One region of the Lentibacillus sp. L22 genome, then DNA from elsewhere that is predicted to be linked to it. Evidence: riboswitches for the same ligand, from Rfam matches in the RefSeq annotation. Region 1 holds a riboswitch; each other region holds the start of a gene.
The links. Region 1 has a riboswitch for thiamine pyrophosphate ahead of thiW (energy coupling factor transporter S component ThiW). Riboswitches for the same ligand answer to the same signal wherever they lie in the genome.
Positions count from the first base shown of each region.

Region 2: it holds a riboswitch for thiamine pyrophosphate, as region 1 does, so the genes downstream of both, ABRT01_RS03550 (lipoate--protein ligase family protein) here and thiW (energy coupling factor transporter S component ThiW) in region 1, are expected to answer to the same signal.
Region 3: it holds a riboswitch for thiamine pyrophosphate, as region 1 does, so the genes downstream of both, tenI (thiazole tautomerase TenI) here and thiW (energy coupling factor transporter S component ThiW) in region 1, are expected to answer to the same signal.
Region 4: it holds a riboswitch for thiamine pyrophosphate, as region 1 does, so the genes downstream of both, thiT (energy-coupled thiamine transporter ThiT) here and thiW (energy coupling factor transporter S component ThiW) in region 1, are expected to answer to the same signal.

Region 1 covers NZ_JBFNXI010000038.1:23,248-28,964, reverse strand. Annotated here, with positions in the region: gene ABRT01_RS14215 (DHA2 family efflux MFS transporter permease subunit) at 39-1,547, opposite strand; gene ABRT01_RS14210 (MarR family winged helix-turn-helix transcriptional regulator) at 1,576-2,013, opposite strand; TPP riboswitch at 2,337-2,449, shown strand; gene thiW (energy coupling factor transporter S component ThiW) at 2,538-3,026, shown strand; gene thiD (bifunctional hydroxymethylpyrimidine kinase/phosphomethylpyrimidine kinase) at 3,071-3,877, shown strand; gene thiM (hydroxyethylthiazole kinase) at 3,874-4,638, shown strand; gene thiE (thiamine phosphate synthase) at 4,794-5,423, shown strand; gene ABRT01_RS14185 (MerR family transcriptional regulator) at 5,469-5,717, opposite strand, start outside.
Region 2 covers NZ_JBFNXI010000004.1:146,539-152,255, forward strand. Annotated here, with positions in the region: gene ABRT01_RS03525 (LysR family transcriptional regulator) at 1-399, shown strand, start outside; gene ABRT01_RS03530 (NUDIX hydrolase) at 766-1,371, opposite strand; gene ABRT01_RS03540 (contact-dependent growth inhibition system immunity protein) at 2,231-2,485, opposite strand; gene ABRT01_RS03545 (RNase A-like domain-containing protein) at 2,590-2,886, opposite strand; TPP riboswitch at 3,613-3,719, shown strand; gene ABRT01_RS03550 (lipoate--protein ligase family protein) at 3,819-4,661, shown strand; gene lipA (lipoyl synthase) at 4,654-5,613, shown strand.
Region 3 covers NZ_JBFNXI010000002.1:130,807-136,523, forward strand. Annotated here, with positions in the region: gene ABRT01_RS01550 (PTS galactitol transporter subunit IIC) at 1-786, opposite strand, end outside; gene ABRT01_RS01555 (thiazole biosynthesis adenylyltransferase ThiF) at 855-1,874, opposite strand; gene ABRT01_RS01560 (thiazole synthase) at 1,935-2,702, opposite strand; gene thiS (sulfur carrier protein ThiS) at 2,704-2,907, opposite strand; gene tenI (thiazole tautomerase TenI) at 2,904-3,563, opposite strand; TPP riboswitch at 3,737-3,845, opposite strand; gene ABRT01_RS01575 (L-lactate permease) at 3,966-5,717, opposite strand, start outside.
Region 4 covers NZ_JBFNXI010000002.1:15,064-20,780, forward strand. Annotated here, with positions in the region: gene ABRT01_RS01080 (adenosylcobinamide amidohydrolase) at 1-852, opposite strand, end outside; gene ABRT01_RS01085 (FecCD family ABC transporter permease) at 983-2,011, opposite strand; gene ABRT01_RS01090 (ABC transporter substrate-binding protein) at 1,995-2,969, opposite strand; cobalamin riboswitch at 3,160-3,354, opposite strand; gene thiT (energy-coupled thiamine transporter ThiT) at 3,699-4,295, opposite strand; TPP riboswitch at 4,387-4,488, opposite strand; gene ABRT01_RS01100 (BCCT family transporter) at 4,683-5,717, shown strand, end outside.

The DNA of each region.
Region 1 (5,717 bases):
TTAACATCTTAATGTAGTGGAGTGCAGTCCCCTTATCATTACCCTCTTTCCGTTGAGAGTTTCCGTTTTCCTGATACCTCTGGTTCTTCTTCTTGTGTTGTTCTTCCACGTTTAATGAAGAATGACAGGATCAATGCAACCACAGCAAATACAGTGGATACCATAAATGCGTCATTGATTCCCTGAACCTGGGCAAGATTGGCAGCATGTAACATATCTTGCTCGTTATTCGGGTCAAAATGATTGTTGATAATAATATCTTTAATACTATTTTTTGCCTGGTTCGTCATGATGGTAACCAGGAATGCCGTACCAATCGCACCAGCTACAGCACGAACAGTATTAACCATTGCTGTACCATGTGGATAAAGTCGCTGCGGCAACTGATTAAGCCCGGCCGTCATAATTGGCATCATAATCATGGACATACCAAACATGCGAATGGTGTATATAATAATCAGATACAGATAGCCTGTTGAGTCGGTTAGCTGGGTGAACAAATACGTTGTTACTACTGTAATGGCCAATCCAAACACTGCTAATGGCCGCGCACCTATTTTATCAAATACTTTACCAGTGATCGGTGACATAATTCCCATCACGATTGCGCCTGGCATCAGCATTAAACCGGAATTCATTGGTGAAATACCCAGGATATTCTGCAAATAAATCGGGATCAAAAGCATTGGCGCAAACATAGCGACCGTAAGTGCCACATTAATGACCGTAGTAAGCGAAAAAATTCCGCTCTTAAATACCCGGAAATCCAGCATTGGAACTTCCATAACCAATTCGCGCCAAATAAACAAGGCAAGGCCGACAAAGCCAACAATCAATCCAATGATCACCGATGCATTGGTCCAACCGTTTGTACCTGCAGTACTGAAACCGTACAGGATACCGCCAAAACCAAGTGTTGAGAGAACAATTGCCAGGATGTCGATGTCTGGAAATGTCTGTTTGGTTACATTCTTTAAGAAAATAACCGAGAAGATAATTGTTAATACAGCAATTGGAAATATAATCCAGAACAATAACCGCCATGAATAATTTTGTACTACAAACCCTGACAGTGTTGGGCCTACAGCTGGTGCAAAAATAATGGCAATCCCAATAATCCCCATTGCACCACCACGCTTTTCAACCGGGAACAAAGCCAATACAACCGTTGTTAATAGTGGCATAATAATCCCTGCGCCAACTGCCTGAATAACGCGGCCAGTCATTAAGATAATAAAAGTTGGTGAAATGGCACAGATTAATGTACCTGCAGCAAATAAGCTAATTGCAGTTATAAATAGCTGTCTGGTTGAAAACTTCTCCATTAAAAATGCAGTAATTGGGATCAGCACACCATTAACCAGCATAAATCCGGTCGTAATCCACTGTGCAGTGCTTTCCCCTATATCCAGGTCCTCCATGATCGAAGGCAAGGCCACATTCATTAACGTTTGATTCAACAGCGATACAAACGCACCAAGAATAATAACCGCAAGAATGGGGCCTTTTTTTATATTCGTTGCATTACTTGTAGTTGTTTCAGTCATGCTTTTCTTTCATCTCCTATTCCCTAAGTTATTGATTTTCCACATCCTCAAAATTCCGTAATAATTTTGCGGCTGTGTTCTTAAACTGATTTAACTCTTCCGTTGATATCCCATTGAACAATTTTTCAATAAATGCTTTTCGGGCAGCATTCATAGCCTTGACCATTTCCTTTCCGCTATCGGTAATGGACAGGTAAACAACCCGGCGATCTTCTTCCGTCCGTTTCCTTTCCACATATCCGCCCTCAACAAGCTTATCGGTAAGACCTGTCAAGCCGCCAGTAGTGATGGAAAGAACCATTGCTAGCTCAGAAGCACGTTGTTGTCCCTCATAATATAATTTATAAAGGACAAGTGCTTCTGTTCTGGAGAAAGCCGATTTCGTATGCTTTCTCCATTCTCCGGGGATTTTCTTCGTGATTTTCCGGAAAATGCCCTCCAACTCAAGGAAATCATCCTTCTTCATGACTTCCCTCCTTATATAAATATTATCTCACTAAAAAATATCTTATCACTAAACAATTTGATAACAAGATGATATTATACGCTCATGATTTTGGAGTGTCAACAGGTTTTTAACCTTAAAATGAAGCTTATGCAGGTTTGCGCCTTTACTTGTTTTAAGGCTGCGCTTACATCTAATGTAACAACATATTTTAACTCCCTCCAACCGCCAGGCAAGATAGAGGTAGAAGTTACAATTTTTCTTCACATTATAAAACGTGATTCATAAGTGACAAACCAATCCTTCTCTGTTAAGATTATTGCAACAGGCAAATTTCATAGTATTTACACTACTAGGGGTGCCCCGCATGCGGGCTGAGAGGAAAGTTGCATTTCTTTCCGACCCTTATGGACCTGATCTGGCTAATACCAGCGGAGGGAAGTAGTTGTGACAAATCACGATAAACTTTTCTCTACGCAAGCTGGGTCCATCATAAGGATCTAGCTTTTTTTATATGCCATGGAAACATGGAAAGGAGGAATTGGATGAACCGGACACGTTTATTAACAACGATGGCTGTTTTTGTAGCCATTGGAACAATTGGATCCCAAATTCTCTGGTTTCCTGCAGGAGTTGCTAAAGCCTATCCAGTACAGCATGCGGTGAATGTGCTGGCAGCCATCATACTTGGCCCAGCCCCCGCTGTTATGATCGCCTTCATGATCGGACTGATTCGTAACTTGCTTGGTCTTGGCTCCATTTTGGCGTTTCCCGGCGGCATGATTGGCGCATTTCTGGCAGGTTATCTTTATCGACGGTTCGGGAAAAAGATTTGGGCGGCAATTGGTGAATTTATTGGAACCGGTATGATTGGCTCTTTGTTTGCTGTACCGTTTGCCAACCTCTTGATGGGAAGTTCAGTTGGTGCATTATTTTTCTTCCCGTCATTCCTGGTAAGCAGTGGAGCTGGGGCGTTGATAGGCTGGATTATTGCAGCTCGGTTGAAACAACGAAACGTACTGCCAAACATTTAAAAACTGGAACAAGGGAGCCCCTTGTCCCGAAAGGATGATGACAAATGAGACAAATACCTTGTGCACTGACTATTGCTGGTACTGATCCTAGTGGCGGTGCTGGCATTCAGGCCGATTTAAAAACATTTCAGGAATTTAAATGCTATGGGATGTCGGTGATTACTTCCGTGGTTGCCCAAAATACAACCGGGGTTCAGGATGTACAGCACATTTTAACGGACATGATTGAAGAACAGCTGGATTCCGTTATTTCAGATATCCCGTTTCAAGCGTTTAAAACGGGAATGATTGCCAATACCGCGATGATGAAAAGTATCGCCGGCAAGATAGAAAATATTCCTGTCCCTTTTGTAATGGATCCGGTCATGGTCGCGACAAGTGGTGATTCATTAATTGACGAGGAGGCGCGTGACTATTTACGCAACAATCTGCTTTCTCTGGCTACATTAGTCACACCCAATGTACCGGAAGCAGAATATCTAACAGGGCAATCGATTAGCACCATGGATGATCTAAAAGAGGCCGCTGAACAAATTGTAAATAAGTATGGAGCAGGTGCCGCGCTTGTTAAAGGCGGTCATTTAGCGGGGGATGCTGTCGACTTTTTGCACGATGGCAACAAGATACACCGTTTTTCATCTGAACGCATTGAAACAAAAGATACCCATGGAACCGGTTGTACCTATTCAGCGGCAATTACCGCGTTATTAGCTAAAGGCAATCCGCTTTTAGAGGCTGTCAACGCCGCCAAGCAATATATAACGGCTGCCATCGGTCATTCGTTTGCAATTGGTCATGGCAGTGGTCCAACAAATCATTGGGCACCACGAATCGAGGAGGTCAGCAAATGAATCAGAAGGTCATACAGGAAGTAAGGGAGAATCGTCCACTTATTCATCATTTAACAAACCAGGTTGTCATGAACTTTTCTGCCAATGGATTATTGTCGTTTGGGGGAACACCAGCGATGGCAAACGCAAAGGAAGAAGCACGGGAAATGGCTTTAAACGCGAATGGTCTCCTGATAAATGTCGGTACCATTACACCATCTGAGGTTACCGCAATGATAAAAGCGGGAAAAGCTGCTAATGAAAAAGGAATACCGGTCGTGCTTGATCCGGTTGGCATTGCAGCAACACCGTTTCGGGATACGGCTGTGAAGCAAATCCTCAACGAAGTAAATCCGACTGTGATCAAAGGCAATGCTGGTGAAATTGCCTATCTGGTCAATGTTCCTTGGGAGACAAAAGGACCGGACGCTGTTGGTGAAGGAAATATTGCCGAAGTTGCTGCCAAAGCCCAGGAAAAATATCAAACGGCTGTTGTTATTACCGGAAAAACGGATATCATTTGTAGTGGAAATTATTTTAAAGAAAACCAGACCGGACATCCGTTGCTTACAAAAATTACTGGCGCGGGATGCCTGCTTGGGTCGATTTTGACAGCTTGCCTTACAACCAAGGAACCGCTGGAAGAGCAAATGCAAACCGCCGTGGAATTTTACGGACTCGCCGCAGAATATGCCGCTCTAAATCCAAATGTATCCGGGCCTGGTACATTTCTGGCTTATTTTATTGATGCTCTATCATTAGATGCGGATCAATTGGGATAGCGCTGTGAAAGGGCAACCTAAATCTATGAAACAGCTGTCTATCCCACACCTTCCTCATTGTTCATTTACTCTTGACTAAAAGTGGGGGTATTATAGCACGTTCATGGTGTGGTAAACTGAAATTATATCAACTAAAAATGGGAGGAATCACATCAATGGGTTTCCCGTTCCTACGTAAACAATTAAGAAAGTATTTTATCATGGGCAGCCAGGATTGCGAACAATTTGACCCTGTAGAAGTTCTTGAATCAGCCCTTGCAGCTGGTATCACCGCCTTTCAGTTTCGAGAAAAAGGGGAAGGTTCTTTAACCAGCACAGATAAGCTGAAGTTGGGAACAAAACTGCGCGACTTGTGCACCCATTACCAGGTTCCATTTATCGTAAACGACGACATAGAACTGGTAGCATTGCTTGATGCAGACGGTATCCATGTGGGACAGAATGATCTATCGGTCGAACGAGTGAGAGAGCTTTTCCCGGACAAGGTAATTGGGCTTTCTGTATCAAACCCGGACGAAGAAGCGCAAAGTCCCATCCACCTTGTCGATTACCTTGGTGCCGGCCCTGTTTTTCCTACCCAATCGAAGGCTGATGCCAAGGATGCTGTTGGTGTAGCATGGATTCAAACATTAAGATCGAGATACCCTAAATTTCCTATTGTTGGGATCGGGGGAATCACTACCCAAAATGCTGCATCAGTAATTGAAGCAGGTGCGGACGGGGTATCGGTTATCTCCGCAATTACCAAAGCTGATAATATAGAAGAAGCCGTTCAGAAATTATAATTTAAAGCTGCCCTTTTTCATATGGGCAGCTTTATAATTGTCCTTCTATTTGTTTCGATCTGCATAAACAGCCATGGCATCGCGCATAAATACAGCTAAACCTTCACCAAATTGATCAATATTTTTCGTGAAACGCTCGTCACCTACATACAGTTGGCCAAGCCCCTTAAACGCATCCAGTGAAAATTCACCAACCTTATTCAAATAGTCATACCATTGTTTAATAGCCGCCTGTGCCTCATCAGATGCTGGATCTTTATGACGAATGGCTGCCAACTCGCAGTATATTGCATT
Region 2 (5,717 bases), on a different contig from region 1:
TTATGTAATTATGAATTGTTTATAGAGCCCTATTATGCAGTGTTCCCGTTAGATCATCCTTTTCGATCCCGAAACACTGTTGAACTTTCCGAATTGTGTAAAGAACCTCTTATAGTCCATCAAGCTCCTTGTGACACCCGTAAACATATTATTGAACAAATGGAACTTTTGGGTCACAAGCCTAACATTGTTAGTGAAGTCGCGTTTGGCGATTTTATTTTTGGTGCCGTATCTGCCGGAATGGGGATAACGATTACTCCCAAATTGATGGCTAAAAATATCGGGCATCAACAGGTATTCGGTCTACCAATCACCAATTTTGGAAAAAAAAGATCTATTTCATTGGCCACTAAGAATTCTAAACTGGGTTTAAAACTACAATCCATGTTAAGTTCCTAGCATAAGTTTACGATATAGAAAAAAGCGGGTTGCTATTTAAAATTACCGGAAGACTAATACAAAAACCCTTCACCCAGGTTAAAATTAATAATCTTGAAACCATAACAAAAGAATTGTTGGAGCCACACGAGATAGTTTAATAATCCGGAAGCAAGTGATATAAACACCTATCTTTTAAGTGAAGATAGGTGTTTATATGTCTAATCAATATCCTGAAAAATAAGTGAGTGCTACAATTACAACACTAACTTAACATTCACCATCTAATTTACTTGTTTTCAAGAAACACACCCACAACTACGCTGACGGTTGGTGTATTGTTTTTATCAGCCAAATTATTAACAAAAAGCCATAACCCTATTTAAATCAATCAAAAACAATATTTTTATTTGGATCATTATTAAATTCAAACATTAATTCTATCTGTTCTTTTGTATTCCTTTTAATCGATAAGGCGGGTAAATTACTTATATCAAAAAAACCTACATCGCTAGTTTCCACACCAGCTTCTGATTTTCCTGAAACAATTTTACATTCAATGAAAATCTTATACACATAATGGGGATCTGGTGGGTGATTATGCTTACTTTTATCCAATACAGCGAGCAATCTTGATGCTTTTACCGCATAACCAGATTCTTCTTTTATTTCTTTTACTGCAACCTCTGATGGTGAATAGCCAATATCACCCCAGCCACCGGGTAAAGACCATTGTGCATCCGACTTTTCCTTTACCAATAATATCTCATTTTGTTCGTTAAAAACGACCCCGCGAATATCTACTTTGGGCGTTGCATATCCAGTATCATTGGCAAAGTCCAACCTTATTGTCTCTTTATCTACTTTAGTATAATTGCTCATTATTTCGATACTAAGCTCACGTAATTGTTCGTAACGCTCTTGATCATAAACATCACGAGTGTATGCTAAGCCTGTCTGAGCAATTGCTTGAATCTGTTTAACCCATTCCAACCAGGTGTTGTCATCGATATTCCTTGCCTCTTCTGACTGTGAAATAATAATTCCTCCTCATATTTTATAATATCTAGTATTTTATTAAATTTCATTATTGAACAAACATTTGATTGGGGGGGGGGATTGACAAGGTAAGGAAAACCGTGTTCTTTTCGAGAAACAAATGTATATGATTCAATGCTGTTCTCTTCATTTACAATATCTAATAATTCATAGGGGGATATGCTCTTCCCAAAAAGGTCCAGCATACAGATTCTAGCTTTATTAGATCTAATAAAAAGTTACCAAAGAAAATCATCATTAATAATTCCGTAAACCTCTTGTGATCCAAAATTCCCCGCTCCAAAAGTCTGCAAGTAATCCGTACACAAACTAGCAAACTTTAATCCTAACATATCTCCAGCCTTACTTATTAATTCAGTTGTACATCCTCCGACGAAATCAGCAATATCATCATGAGATAAAATTATTTGTTTGGCCTTTCGATAAGTTTCTGTCTCATTTCCATTCTCCTGATACTATATCATCGAATAAAAACCGTGAATGATAAAAATGTAGAGTATGTCTCCTACTACGATTCTTATATCATTTAGTTTTACCTTATGTGAATCTCTTTTCTCCTCTTCTTGCTTCTTAAAAACTCAAAAAGCTAAAGGTCTGTACTCATCATAATTATTTACTGACTGGCTTTCCAATAATAAACAACTCGCCTTCATTTAATCAGCCGCTGTTGTATTCGAATCTGGATGATTCCAATGTTATTAAAAACGAAAAAAAATAATATTTCATCTCGGACTGAACCATCCCCATCTTACAATTTCACAACTTCTTTTATTTGTTGGACTACTTGGTTTAGCTACTGAAGTGGTTCTAAACCAAGATCCGGAAAATATATACCATCCGCACAACACTGAATGTATTCATTCTTTTCGAAATTTGAGTAATTACTGTTTATAAAATCCGACAAAAAAACAATCGCATATTCTAAATACTCTTTGGTTTCATCCACCAACAATTCCTCCAAGGCTTGTTCTGGAGATTCAATGTCCTGATGAAAAGTTCCAGCCAAAAATTGAAAAACTGGCTCTTCCTGTTTATTAGGGAGTAACATAAAACAACACACCCCTTTCAATTAGTATTGATTTGCTTAATTTGGATAACCAGTTAGAACAAAATTCCCTTCGCCATCCTTTTTCAAAACAATTCTAGCATTTGTCATATTTTTAACCGAATCGGAGCCTTTTTTATCTCCCTTCCTATCACCTCTGTTCCCTGATAGGTCAATACTAAAGTTGACTTGCTTTTTGGATTATCTAGCCAAGATTGAATAACTTCTTTATTGTTTGTATCGTTCAAAACATTATTAACAATTTTCTCAGCCGTAGCCCTATCTTTAAAGGTAGATGAACCAGTAATTTTCGGATTTTTATTTATCCTCTCTAATAGCTCTTTATCCGTTTTTCCAACATGTCTTTCAATCAAATGTCCACCTTTTATTTCATGTGCAGCCAATCCACCACCAGGTGCAAGGTTACTTTTATCCCCCGGTTTTACACTATCTACATTTTTATCAACCTTCCTGGTATCCTTAACCTTCTACCCACCTGCCGACAAAACGATGCAGTTATGTTCTCATGCGTTATATCTAATTTGCGACAGACCTATGATCACACTTTTTCAGCAGCCCGAGACAGTAAGGATTACCAAAAACAGCCACGAAACAACACGGAACTTGTCATTTTTATCATGAGTCCGATAATATATCAGCGATTTCGGGCTCCCTATCAGCGGTTCCGAGCTGCCTATAAGCGGTTTCGGGCGTTCTATCAGCGGTTTCAGGATTCCTATCAGCGGTTTTGAGCTTTCTATCAGCGATTCAGCCACGCCAAGAAACACGTGGTAAATTTCGGCCTGAACATCGTGTGATCAATTCTTCTACCCTAGCAAAACCGGCTCCAACCTCTCCCTTCTTCCACTTTCTCATATACTTGCCAAATAATCCATGTACATTTCTTCATCTAAATGCGTCCGCAATTGCTATACAAGCGGAATGTAGGCAACCATTCTTCTTTACTTACTAATTCTTTTACATTACCTGTTTTCAGCATACCGTTCTCCTTCTAGCATTGCTTTTACTTCCCATTATATCGCATGAAAGTTATCGAAACAGCAAAAATTTCAAATCCGCTTTACAATGTAACATTTTCCATTTACCATGGACTTATCGAAACAATATAACAAGTTCACTAGGGGAGCATTTCAAAGGCTGAGAAGAACTTTTTTTGTTCTAACCCTTGGCACCCGATCTGGGTAATACTGGCGTGGGGAAGTGGTCAATGTAGCATGGGTACATGTTATATACAAACAGACTGCCATCTCATTTGGGCAGTTTTTGTTTTATCGTTTGCTTTTTAGGGAGCACCAAAAACACGGAGGAGATTCGATTGCAAGATTCATGGGGATTTTTAGACACCGGAGTACACGATGCTGCAACAAATATGGCATTAGATGAATTGTTGCTTATTTGGCACAGTGAAGGAAAAATCCCGCCCATTTTACGTTTCTATCAATGGGCAAAACCAAGTTTATCTGTTGGCTATTTTCAGGATGTTCATAAAACGATTGATCCATCAGCATTGCAACAGTATAGGATACCAGTGGTTCGCCGGTTAACCGGTGGTAGTGCGGTACTGCACGATGATGAGTTAACCTACAGTCTTGTTATTGCGGAGAACAAATCATTTATCCCAGCATCTATCACGGAAGCTTACTATGTTCTATCCAAGGGTATCTTTGACGGGTATGCCAATTTAGGAATCACAGTCGATTATGCCAAACAAAGACATTCCATTCAAAACCGTTCTGCAGTGTGTTTTGAAAGACCGGCGTTATACGAGTTGCTGGCGGGTGGGAAGAAAATATCCGGCAATGCACAAACCCGGCAAAAAGGAGTATTGCTGCAGCATGGATCGATTCCACATTCCATGAACAAAACGATACTTTTCGATCTATTCCGTTTTCCAAGTGAGGAAATACGAGAAAGAAAAAGAGCAGCATTTGATACAAAAGCAACAACCATCCGTCAAGAAACAAACCGATCCATATCCATGAGCACTATGAAAGACGCGTTTAAACAAGGTTTTGAAACTGGAGTAGATATCAAACTATCTCCATTTGAATTAACCAATCAGCAATGGGAGGAAGTCTACCAGCTAGCTGCTGATAAATACAGCAATCATGATTGGAATTTCAAACATCATTCAAAGGAGCGTGTACTTAATGGCTAAACAGGAGGAATACATAAGAAAACCGGAATGGCTGAAAACAAAAATCAATACGAACCAATCTTACCGTGGATTAAAGAAACTCATGCGTGATAAACGATTAAATACCGTTTGCGAAGAAGCACGCTGTCCGAACATCCACGAATGCTGGAGTGAACGAAAAACGGCAACTTTTATGATTCTTGGTGACACTTGTACCCGCGGCTGCCGTTTTTGTGCAGTTAAAACTGGATTACCAAACGAACTGGATTGGGGAGAACCTACTCGTGTTGCGGAATCCGTATCGATTATGGGCTTAAAACATGTTGTTGTGACAGCAGTCGCTCGCGATGACCTAAATGATGGGGGCGCTGCGGTATTTGCGGAAACGGTAAGAGCCATCCGCCGTGAAAACCCTGGCTGCACGATTGAAGTGTTACCATCGGACATGAAAGGTGACTACGAAAGCCTGCATACTTTAATGGATAGTGAACCAGACATTTTTAACCATAACATTGAAACAGTACGCAGATTAACTAAACGCGTACGGGCAATTGCAAAATACGACCGTTCCTTACAATTGCTGGAACGGGTAAAAGAAATAGCACCAAATACACCAACCAAATCAAGTATTATGGTCGGTCTAGGCGAAGAAAAAGAAGAAATTTTACAAGCGATGGATGACTTATTGGCACACAACGTAGACATCATGACAATCGGTCAATATTTGCAACCAACAAAAAAACACTTAAGGGTTGAACGTTACTACCACCCGGATGAATTTGCGGAACTAAAAGAAATTGCCTTAAAAAAAGGATTCCGTCATTGTGAATCAGGCCCGCTTGTACGATCTTCCTACCATGCCGATGAGCAGGTCAGCCAAGCTTCAGCCCAGCGCAGGATCAATTATATGAAAGGCTATGAGGAGCAGGAGAATAAGAAAGTAGATTTTTCTTTGGAGATGTTTAACAATTAAAGTGTGATCATGATTTCCCAAATGAAAACCCCGGCTCATTATATATATCTGCTGGGGTTTTATCGTTTACAATGATTTGGTTATTCATAGCCGGCTATTTAACG
Region 3 (5,717 bases), on a different contig from region 1:
AACCATTTTCGGCATCAATAGCATGATAGCTCCGGTTTGCATGGAAAGCTGTAAAATTTTCGTAATAGAATAGCCTGCCAAAATACCGATTAGTCCCCCAATGAAAACACCAATCACGGTTGAATCTCCAAATATTCCTAACTTTTTTTGGATAGATTCCGGCTTGGCATCCAATTTGTTAAAACCTGGTATGCTGTCAAACAACCAATTTAGTGGCTTGGCAACTAAATAAGACGGAGCAGAGGCAGCATGGGGGAATGTCATCTGTTTAAAACCATAAAATGCATGAACATCCTTCGCAATGATATCCCCCAATAAAAAAATCAATAATAAATGGACAATTATCGTAAGCAACCCCAGTGCAAAGTTACCTGTCATCGAATAGACAAGTGACCCTGTGAACGCACAATGCCAGTAGTTCCAAAGATCAATATTTAATGTTTTCGTCCATCCAAGCATCAATAAAAAACTATTTACACCAATTCCAATCGGGATTGCCAAACTGCCTAAAACCGTCCCATACGAAATGGCTGATGTAGCTGGCCAACCAATATCAATCGTATGTAATTTCAACCCGAAATGGTCTACCATTGCCTGTGCAGCCGGTCCCAGACTATCTGTCAACAGACCAATAACCAGGTTTAATCCAATAAATCCAATTCCCACTGTTAATCCTGAGCGACAAGCTTTTCCTACCTTCGTTCCCAGTATAAGGGCAAAGATGAAAACGATAATAGGAAGCATGACACTAGCGCCAAGATCAACGAACCATTGCAAAACAGCCACAAAGCATCCCTCTTGTTTTTATGAATTTGAATTTCTATACTACACAAGCTATAAAGTGACCATTCCCTCTATCCAAAATAACGATAATAAAGTGTTTTTGCCTTTATTTTATCATTCGTTCCATGTACCAATGTACGGCCATCTCGGAACAAGACAAGACGTTGGTCGTCAATCGTATATGAAAGTAGAAAGGGATTTTGTTCCACTTTTCCACCCTTTCCGGCAAGCACTTTAGCAATCGCATGCAGATTGCGATTTTGCCTTTTGGCGGGTCTAATTTGAACCGTATCCCTTCCACAAAGCACTGCTGTTTTTGTTTGATTTTCATAGGAAAGAAAAGGATATGTTGGATTTTCTCCACAAGACGAACAGGTTGCTTTTTTCACCGTTGATATATCAATTGATGAATGATGATTACTCCATAGATCAAAGGAGATTAGCTTTCTTCTAAGTGCATCCCAATTCTCCGTAAGTATTTTGAAAGCTTCAATGGTTTGTTGTACAACGACCATTCCAACAGTAGGGCTGATGATTCCTGCCGTTTCACAGGTTAAACCACCAATCGGGACATCTTCCATAAGACAATGGAGGCATGGTGTTTCCTTTGGCACAATTGTAAAACTTATGCCGTAGCTACCCACGCACGACCCGTAAATCCATGGAATTTGATATTTTTGCGAGATATCATTGATGATCATGCGAATATCAAAATTATCCGTCGCATCAATAATTAAATCGACTCCTTTGATCAGTTGCTCCATTTCCGGTGGTGTGATATCTAAAATATGTGATTCAATGTCTACCTCGGAATTGATTTGCTGCAGCCGTTTTTTTGCAGCAACAGCTTTAGGTATCCGGTTTTTTGCATCCAATTCCACATAAAGCTGTTGCCGCTGTAAATTGCTCCATTCTACATAATCACGGTCGACAATGGTTACTTTTCCTACACCCGCACGAACCAGCGATTCTGCATTTCCTGTGCCAAGCGCACCCGCACCTATGATAAGTACCTGTTTTCCCGCCATTTTTTGTTGGCCCTCTTCACCAATATACTTAAACAACGTCTGTCTGGAATAACGATCATTCATCCCTTCACCTGTCCCTTTTCGTTCGTATTTTGATCATGTTTTTGAGTAGGTATTGATTTTTTAGCCAATACTTATTCCCTCCATTGGACTGCTTGCTGTGGCGGTCCGTTTTTTCGGGATACGCCCAGCTTCATATCCTAAGCGACCAGCTTCCACTGCTTGCTTCATCGCTTTTGCCATTTTGACCGGATCTTTAGACGCTGAAACCGCCGTATTTAATAAAACAGCGTCTGCACCAAGTTCCATTGCATAAGCTGCATCGGCCGGGGAGCCGATTCCGGCATCAACAATCACAGGAACTTCTGTTTGCTCAATGATAAAACGCAAATTAACCGGGTTGATAATTCCCTGCCCCGAGCCAATTGGTGACGCCCCAGGCATAATCGCATGTGTGCCAAGCTCCTCCAACCTTTTGGCTAGTACCACATCATCGGAAGTATACGGTAAAACAATAAATCCTTCTTTTAGCAATTCTTCCGTTGCCTTTAATGTTTCCAGCGGATCTGGCAGCAATGTTTTATCACAACCAATGACCTCCACTTTGATCATGTCACATAGTCCCGATGCTCTTGCCAACTTGGCATGTCGTACGGCTTCTTTCGCTGACTTTGCACCAGCCGTATTCGGTAAAAGACTAAATTTCTCTACGTCCAGTTTTTCCAGGAAATTGGGCTGGTTTGGCTCATAAATATTCATCCGGCGAACGGTAAACGTTAAGATTTCTGCTTCCGATGCTTCAATCGCTGCTTTTTGAATATCAAAATTCGGATATTTTCCTGTACCCAATAATAATCTTGAATTAAATTGCTTATTTCCAATTGTTAGCAAGTCAACCGCCTCCTACAAATTGAACTAATTCTATTTTGTCTCCATCCGATAATTTTGCACTGTCATAGTCATGTTTTTCCAAAATATTTTCATTATGTTCGACAATAGTGACAGGATTCTTCACTTGGATATATGCGAGTAACTCAGTGATGGTTGCTACCGAAGACGGAATGGTAATCCGTTCACCATTTACTCGTAACTTCATAGGATCACCTCCTGCGTATGCATTGCTTTACGATAATTCATGACTGCGCGCACTGGATCATCTGCTTGGAAAACGCCTGACATAACGGCAATTCCATTCGCCCCGGCTGCCAACGTGTCATGTGTATTTTCAGGTGTGATTCCTCCGATGGCAATAACGGGAATGGTTACTTGCTGCGTGAGTTTTCGCAAGTTATTTAGTCCTCTCGGTGTCATTCCCTCTTTTGATCTCGTGCAATGAATATGTCCATATAGAAGATAATCAACCCCTTTCTTTTCTGCCTTGATTGCTTCGTCAAGCGAATGTATCGAACAACCGATTTTTAATGATGAAAAAGCCTGCATGACCAATGAAGCATCGATACTATGATGGGCAAGCTGAACACCATTTGCTCCTAAGATATGCGCAATGTCAACACGGTCATTAACAATAATTTTTTCGAGCGGCACACCGCGATCCGTTAAAGCTTCAATTACCCGGACTAGTTCGGCAGCTGTCCAACTTTTCTCCCGTAAATGAATCTTGTTAACACCTTTATGAATCATTGCCACTATTTGTACAAGTGTTTCAGCGGTTTGTTGACCCGTTGAGACGACATGTAATTCCTTAGTGGCGTTTATATCCTTTTTCCTTTTCCATGTTTTGTTGTATTCCATGAACACCTATCCTTTCAGCAAAACAAAAAACCACTTTCAAGATGACAGCGCATCGAGAAAGTGGTTGGATAATTATTTGAGAACACCTGAGATTGTTCATTATTTTGAACAACTATGGACAAATACAAGAAATGAAGAAATTTTACCAGCCTATGTTACATTCCTTGAACATCTATTGTTCCACATCACTTCCCTACGCTGATATTAATCAGTTCAGGTTCCAAGGGTCTTAAAGTCACACTTTAATCTCAGCCTTTTTGGAAGGCACCCCTAGCGGTTTTTTATTAAATTTTACCTTTGCTTGTATCATACCATGTGTGGAGGATTTGTCAATGAATTTTATATATTTTGTAAGTATGAATGGATGAACAAACTTTTTTCATATTTCATTCCTATTTTACGCTACGAAGCAATGTTTTGTTCTAGCGCATTTAGTCGTTTTTTATTCGTGGCAATGAAGTAGATAGCAATTGCCCAAATAATGACAGCAATGATCGATCCGATGTTAAATATGCCTTTTTCGGATGTCCACATGATCGAATAGCCGATCGAACCAATTAATAGGGAGTAATAGACAAATGGCAGTAGGGTCTTGCGAATGACATGCCCTTCTTTTCCGACTAAACCAACAACGGCTGCGGCTGCGACAACATTATGCACACAGACCATGTTACCGGCCGCTCCACCTACTGCCTGCAGTGCGACCATCCAGGTTGGATCTCCGCCGATTCGTTCACCAACGCCGTATTGGAACAAGGAAAACATCATATTACTGATCGTGTTACTTCCAGCGACAAATGCACCTAGCCCACCGATAAATGTTGCAAAAAATGGATATGCCGTTTGCGCCAGATTTGCGACACCGTCTGCAAGGACGATTGGCATTTCAGCGTAACCAGCCGCTCCACCATCCGAATTAAGGAATACTTGTACCATTGGAACGGTAAAAACAAGCGCGGAACCTGCGGCAAGCATTGTTTTCCCGGAATCCTTCCAAGCCTGTGCATATTCTTTTATTTTCATGCCATGAGCGTAGTACACATAAACAGATGCAACAATAAAAATAAAACCTGGAGAAAAGAGGATTTCCCAGCTGGACGTGATGTCTGTCCCAAAAATATTTGGAACCTCAATAGTTGCTGCTTTTAGCCAATCTCCCACGACAGTCATTCGGGAAAGCAGCAGCATCAATGCAATCAATACGTATGGGGACCATGCACGTAGCATGCTAATCTTTCCTGCATAAATATCGCTTTGTTTGATTTCCAGCCGCCCAGTCCATGTCGGATCCCAGCGATCTTTTGGCTCAAAATCCCAAGCATCATCGTCCTTGGGCATTAGAAAACCTTTCTTGGCAGCTGGAATAACAATTAATAAACCAATGAGGCCGCCAATCATGGATGGGAATTCAGGACCCAGCGTATTCGCGACAATGATATATGGTACGGTCATCGCCAATGCTGCAAATATAGCGAACTTCCATACCTTCAACCCTTCACTAAATGACTTGTTTTTCCCGAAATAGCGGGTTAATATTCCTACTAAAAACAGTGGAATTAACATCCCTGCTATCGTATGGAGCACAGCAACTTTCCCAGCCAAATCAACTATAAATGCCGGAACATCCGGAATTTGTGTGAGTGTTTCTATCCCCGATCCTACTCCCAATACCATAGGCGTTCCGACCGCACCAAACGATACAGGTGTACTTTGAATCACCAATCCTGAAACGACTGCTGCCATCGGAGGAAAACCTAGTCCTACTAATAATGGTACAGCAACTGCTGCTGGTGTGCCAAACCCTGCTGAGCCTTCAATAAATGAACCAAACAGCCAGGCAACAATAATGACCTGAATCCGCCGGTCTGGTGTAATATCGGTAAAACCACGACGAATGGTATGCAGTCCGCCACTTTCTTGTAACGTGTTTAATAGTAAAATGGCACCAAAAATAATGAACAATAGCGTGATAGCGACAATCAGACCGTTAACCGAAGCAGCTGCGACTTGTGGAAAAGAGACGTTCCAAACAAACAATGCTAATAGTACGACCGTAATGTACGAAAGCGGCATGGCCTTACTTGCTGGCCATTTGAAACCAACCAGGAATAAAGCAACAACAATGATTGGAAGTAACGCCAGCACTGTTAATAC
Region 4 (5,717 bases), on a different contig from region 1:
CTTAAGATAAATCATCTGATCGTTTACTTGCAACAGTTTTTCATTCACAACGGGTAGATTTTTTTCCGCAGGCAGTTTTTCCGGAACGATCATCATTTGTGGCTTAGGAATTCGTGGGTGTGGATGCTTTTCCACCTTTGTTTGATAAACTTCCTGAACCGTTTTAGTCTTTAATACCACATCGGGATGATCACAAATTTTCGTCTGCCCACGGTGCAGCAATAATAAACGATCACAATAGATACTGGCAAGATTTAAATCATGGAAGATGGAAATAACGGTTAATGTCTTGCTTGCAGTCCATTGTTTGAGTAAATCAAGTAATTCCTTTTGATAAGCTAAATCCAGATGATTGGTCGGCTCATCAAGTAACAGAATTTTTGGCTGCTGTGCAAGGGCCTGTGCCAAATAAGCACGCTGCCGTTCTCCGCCAGATAATTGATCCAGTAATGCATCCTGATACGTAATGACACCGGTCTTGTCCATCACATCCCGGACAACCTGTTCATCCGCTTCAGAAAATGATTGGAAGAGTCCTTTCTGATGGGCATACCGGCCAAGTGCAACCGTTTCTTTGACCGTGTAGTTGAATGTTTGCGACGTATGCTGTGGCAAGACAGCAACCCAACGAGCAAAATCCTTGGCCGAATAAGCAGTAACCGGCTTTTCATTCAGTGTAATTTCACCCTGATAAGCAGACAGAATGCCATTAATCATATTTAATAGTGTAGTTTTTCCACTCCCATTAGGCCCAATAATTCCAAAAAACTCTCCCTCTTCCACTTGAAAGGAAATATTGTGCAAGATGATCTTATTTGCATAACCGCCTGAGACATTTTGGACATTAATCATGTTATTGCTACTTCCTTTCTGTTTAACTAAAGGCAAGTTACCAGCCCTAGTTGATCTTTCCCGTTTTCCGGTAACTCTTCCCGCCTCATGTTGTTCTTCTTCGACCTTACTGCGGAGAATCCCGAAAAATTCAATTTCTCCTCCTGATCAGAATAACCGCAAATATAGGTGCTCCGATCAAAGCAGTAATAACACCAATCGGTAATTCAGACGGGGCAATTATCGTTCGGGACACCAGATCAGCTAAGATCAGGAAGCCCGCACCAGCTAAAATGGATAATGGAAGTAAATGCTTATGATCCGGTCCCCAAATAATACGAATAAAATGTGGAATGACAAGTCCGACAAATCCAATCGTCCCGGAAACCGCCACGGCTGCACCGGTTAGTATCGATCCTGCAATCAACACATTCATCTTTTTTCGTTCCACGTTAACACCTAAATGTTTCGCTTGTTGTTCACCGAATGACATGGCATTTAATTCGGTAGCATGCAGCATTAGAATACCAGCTCCCACAATAAAGAATGGCAGGATAATCCATACGTAATCCCATCCCCGCATGGACACACTTCCAAGTAACCAGCCGATGATCTGTCGTAACTCATCACCGGTTAATGCAATCATTAATGAGATAAGGGCACCAAGGAACGAACTAAAGATGACACCGGTCAAAATAATCGTTTCCACCCGCATACTACGGTCGACCCGTTTGGCAAAGAAGAGCACCAAAAAAATCGTCAAAAACGAGGCCACCACACTTAATACCGGCAATGTATACAGCCCTAAAAACGGTAATGATAAATGCAAAAAAATTGTCAACACTGCCCCAACACTAGCACCGGAGGAAACCCCCAGCGTATACGGGTCTGCCAATGGATTTCTTAATAATCCCTGAAAGGCTGCACCCGCAATCGCTAACGAGGCTCCGATAATTCCCGATAACATAACTCGTGGCAAGCGTACATTCATCACAATATTTTCATACATCGGATCCACCGAATCGGAGATAGATGTATGTGAGATAGCAGCAAAAATAGTCTTCAGAATAGTTGTAACAGGTACCTGAACTGTTCCAATTGAAATGCCCATTAACATGGAAACAACCAGTATCACAAACAGTATCCCGTACGCTGTAATCCGCTTAGTCATCGAATACATCTGGATAAATCACTTTTCCAAGTTCCTCAACACCATCAACCAATCGTGGACCTGGACGGTTAACCAGATCTTCGTCCACATCATAAATTTGTTCGTTTTTAACTGCTGATACATCCTCCCAGCCATCTCTTTGGGTTATTTCGGCAACGGGATCGTCCACATATGAACCGTATGTTGTAATAATCACATCCGGATTGCTTGCAATAGCCTGTTCCTCATTTATTTTTGGCCAGCCTTCCTGATCACCAGCAGCATTTTCCGCATGGATAATTGTTAATAGCTCGTCCATAAACGTATTTTTTCCAGCGGTATAAATATCAGGTGATGGGGAAATTTCCATGTAAACCTTTTTTTGGTCATCTTTATCAATGGCATTTGCCTTATCCTTAAGTGCAGTTAATTTTTCCTTCATATCATCAATAATCTGGTCAGCCTTATATAGTGTTCCTGTGGCTTGTCCAATCAAATGAATTGAATCGTAAACCTCATCAAAGTTATTTGCACTGGCAACAACCAATACCGGAATGCCCGCTTCTTCAATTTGTTTAAGTGCTTTCTCGTCATTGGTTTGATCTGCAAGCACCAATTGCGGATCAAGTGAAAGAATTTTTTCCACATTTAATTCCAGCCCACCGATTTTTTCCTTTTCGGATGCCTCTTTCGGAAAATCATCATGGTCAGATACACCAACAATTTGATCGCCAAGTCCCAGGTCAAAAGCAATTTCCGTATTACTTGGTAAAACCGAGACAATTCGTTCCGGTTTTTCATCAATGGTTAATTTATATCCATTCCCATCGGTCACTGTTACCGGAAAAGCCTGTTCCTCCGTCTGTTCTGTTTTAGTATTGTCTGCATTATCCTTTCCTTTTTCAGCGTTATCATCTGAATTTCCACAACCGGCTAAAATTCCTAAAAATAAGATAGCAGTGAATAAAACCAAATAAATCTTTTTCATGATCGTATTGTCCCCCCTAGTGTTTACAAAATAGCGCTACAAAGCAGTCTTCTCTCATAACCATGGATAAGCAATAAAAAAACACCTCCTATTAAAAAGGGGTGCTACTCATTAACAGTAGATGGATACTTATTTTTGACAAAGCAGTACCATCCAGCCAAGTTGCACACCTCCCTATCCGCGTAGGTTCATGGTGTTTCAGAATCAGGCAGTGTCCTGGCTCATGGTTACCGTTGCCCTTCCCTTCCCATACAAACCTATGTACAGTGGATTAAAAGGCAACAACCATTTACAGTGGCGGGACCGCGTCGGATTTACACCGAACTTCCATTTTAAGTCTATTATTCCGTGTTCAAAAAGAGGCACATCAGCCAGAATTCATTCGAACCTCTTGAACAGTTGCGCTAGACACCCGAGTCTGTTACACGAATATTTTATTTCCTCTTCCAGTATACAACATCCATGTCAAATCGAACAGGTAAATGATGAAAAATGACATACAATATAGATAAACAAAATACAAAATCATAATTAGCTACAGATTCTCACGGCAGATAGGAGAGTAAAAATAGGAGGAATCTATCGAGAGAAGAGCGGTCACGGGCGATGGGAAAGAAAAAGCGTGAGGAATCTACCGTGAACAGGGCGTCAATACCATCCAAAATAGAAAAATACAATCCGGATTGAATAAAGGACAGTCCCCTAAAATGGTAGAGGACTGTCCTTTTATTAACCTGCCCTTCGCTGCTGACCTATTTGTTTCGCCGAGGTGATGATTTGTCCTGCCTTTGAAACGATCAATCCCAAAATAACCGCACAGGCGATTGAGACAGCGATATAGGTGATGCCATTGGTAACCAGCGAATAAATAAATGGTGATTTCCCCGCCTCAATGGCATACTTCTTAAAGAAGATAACCCCAGCGACAAAATGCCAAAAATAACGTGTCGCCCCGCCAACAAATATGGCAATCGTCATCCATAACAAAGCATGTCCTTTGTGTCCCTTTTGTAGGTTCCCTTTGACTTGGTGATAAAACAGCCCTGCAAATCCAATACAAGCAAAAGCAATAAAATATTCAATAAATGCTTGGGTAGGGGTAAGTATCCATGCCTGACCAAGCGCAATTTGTAGAAGTCCCCAAAGAAAACCAGATAGGCTGGCCGCTACGAATCCCCAGCGAAAGGCAACGATAAATATTGGGATCATCGCAAAAGAAATGGAAATCGACGGTCCAAAACGCAATGATGGCAATAGATCCAGCACCATCGCAAATGCCGCAAGTATGGCCACTTCTATCAGTGTTTGCAAACTTAATTTTCGCATATAAAAATGCCTCCTTCAGAACGAACCAAAAGGGAGACATTGGTGAAATATACGGATTTTTATCGGGCAGCCATAAATCCAGCGAACCATCCGCATTTACTCACCACATCCCTACGCTAGTGCTAACTAACAGGTTCAAAGGGTCCGAACAATAACGTTCTCTCTCAGCTTTAAAGCTCCCCTTGTGGTTGCGTTATCATTTTATTTAATCTCATCATAGCACATGCCGGTCAATCATGCACTCTTTTTATTCATTAATTTCAATAATAGATTTTGGTGCTGACCTTTTATTTGTTGAGGATTCATGTACCCTCCACATGTCCCATTGCATTGCTTGCTGGTCTTTGTTATTGTTAATCCTATGTCAAAACTTTATCAGGGGGATTCATGAAGAAAGTTACAAGGGTTTTTTACATAACATTGGTAATAGTCGTCTTAGCCGTGATATTTGGTGTGGCATTTCCTTCACAATTTGAACGAATAACTGGCAACATAAAGGATTTTGTAGCTACTACATTCGGTTGGTATTACATGCTGTTGATGGCGGTCATGCTCATCGTTGCAATCATCATTGCCATTAGTCCATACGGCAAAATTCGCCTTGGCAAGGATCATGAACGACCCGATTTCTCAACACCAACATGGATTGCTATGTTGTTTTCAGCTGGTATGGGGATTGGTCTTGTTTTCTACGGGGCAGCGGAGCCATTATTTAACTATGCACTTGATGCTGCCACAGAGAAACCAGGTACTGATGCAGCATTTAAGGAAGGGCTTGCCTATAGCTATTTCCACTGGGGCGTACATATTTGGGCTATGTATGGTATTGTGGCACTGTCATTGGCTTTTTTTCAATTTCGTAAGGAAGAACCAGGATTGATTTCAGCAACATTAAAGCCGTTATTTGGAGAAAAAATGAACGGTCCGCTTGGTGTGCTGATCGATGTACTATCCGTATTTGCAACTGTATTCGGTGTAGCAACCTCGCTTGGTTTTGGGGCAGCGCAAATTAATGGAGGGCTTTCGCATTTATTTGGTATAAATGTTGGTTTTACCGCACAGTTTGTCATCATTGCTGTGGTAACGGTTCTCTTTATTGCTTCAGCGTGGTCAGGTTTGAGCAAAGGGATTAAATATTTATCCAATACCAATATGGTGCTTGCCGCTCTTTTACTTGTTATCGTCATCATCGTCGGCCCTACATTGCTCATACTGGATATGTTTACTGATACGTTTGGAAAGTATATGCAACATATTGTGGAAATGAGCTTTCGCACAGCTCCACTTACAGGGGACAATCGGGAATGGCATAATAACTGGACCATTTTCTTTTGGGCATGGTGGATTGCATGGGCGCCTTTTGTTGGAATGTTCATTGCCCGTGTCTCTCGTGGGCGCACCATTCGGCAATTTTTGTTAGGC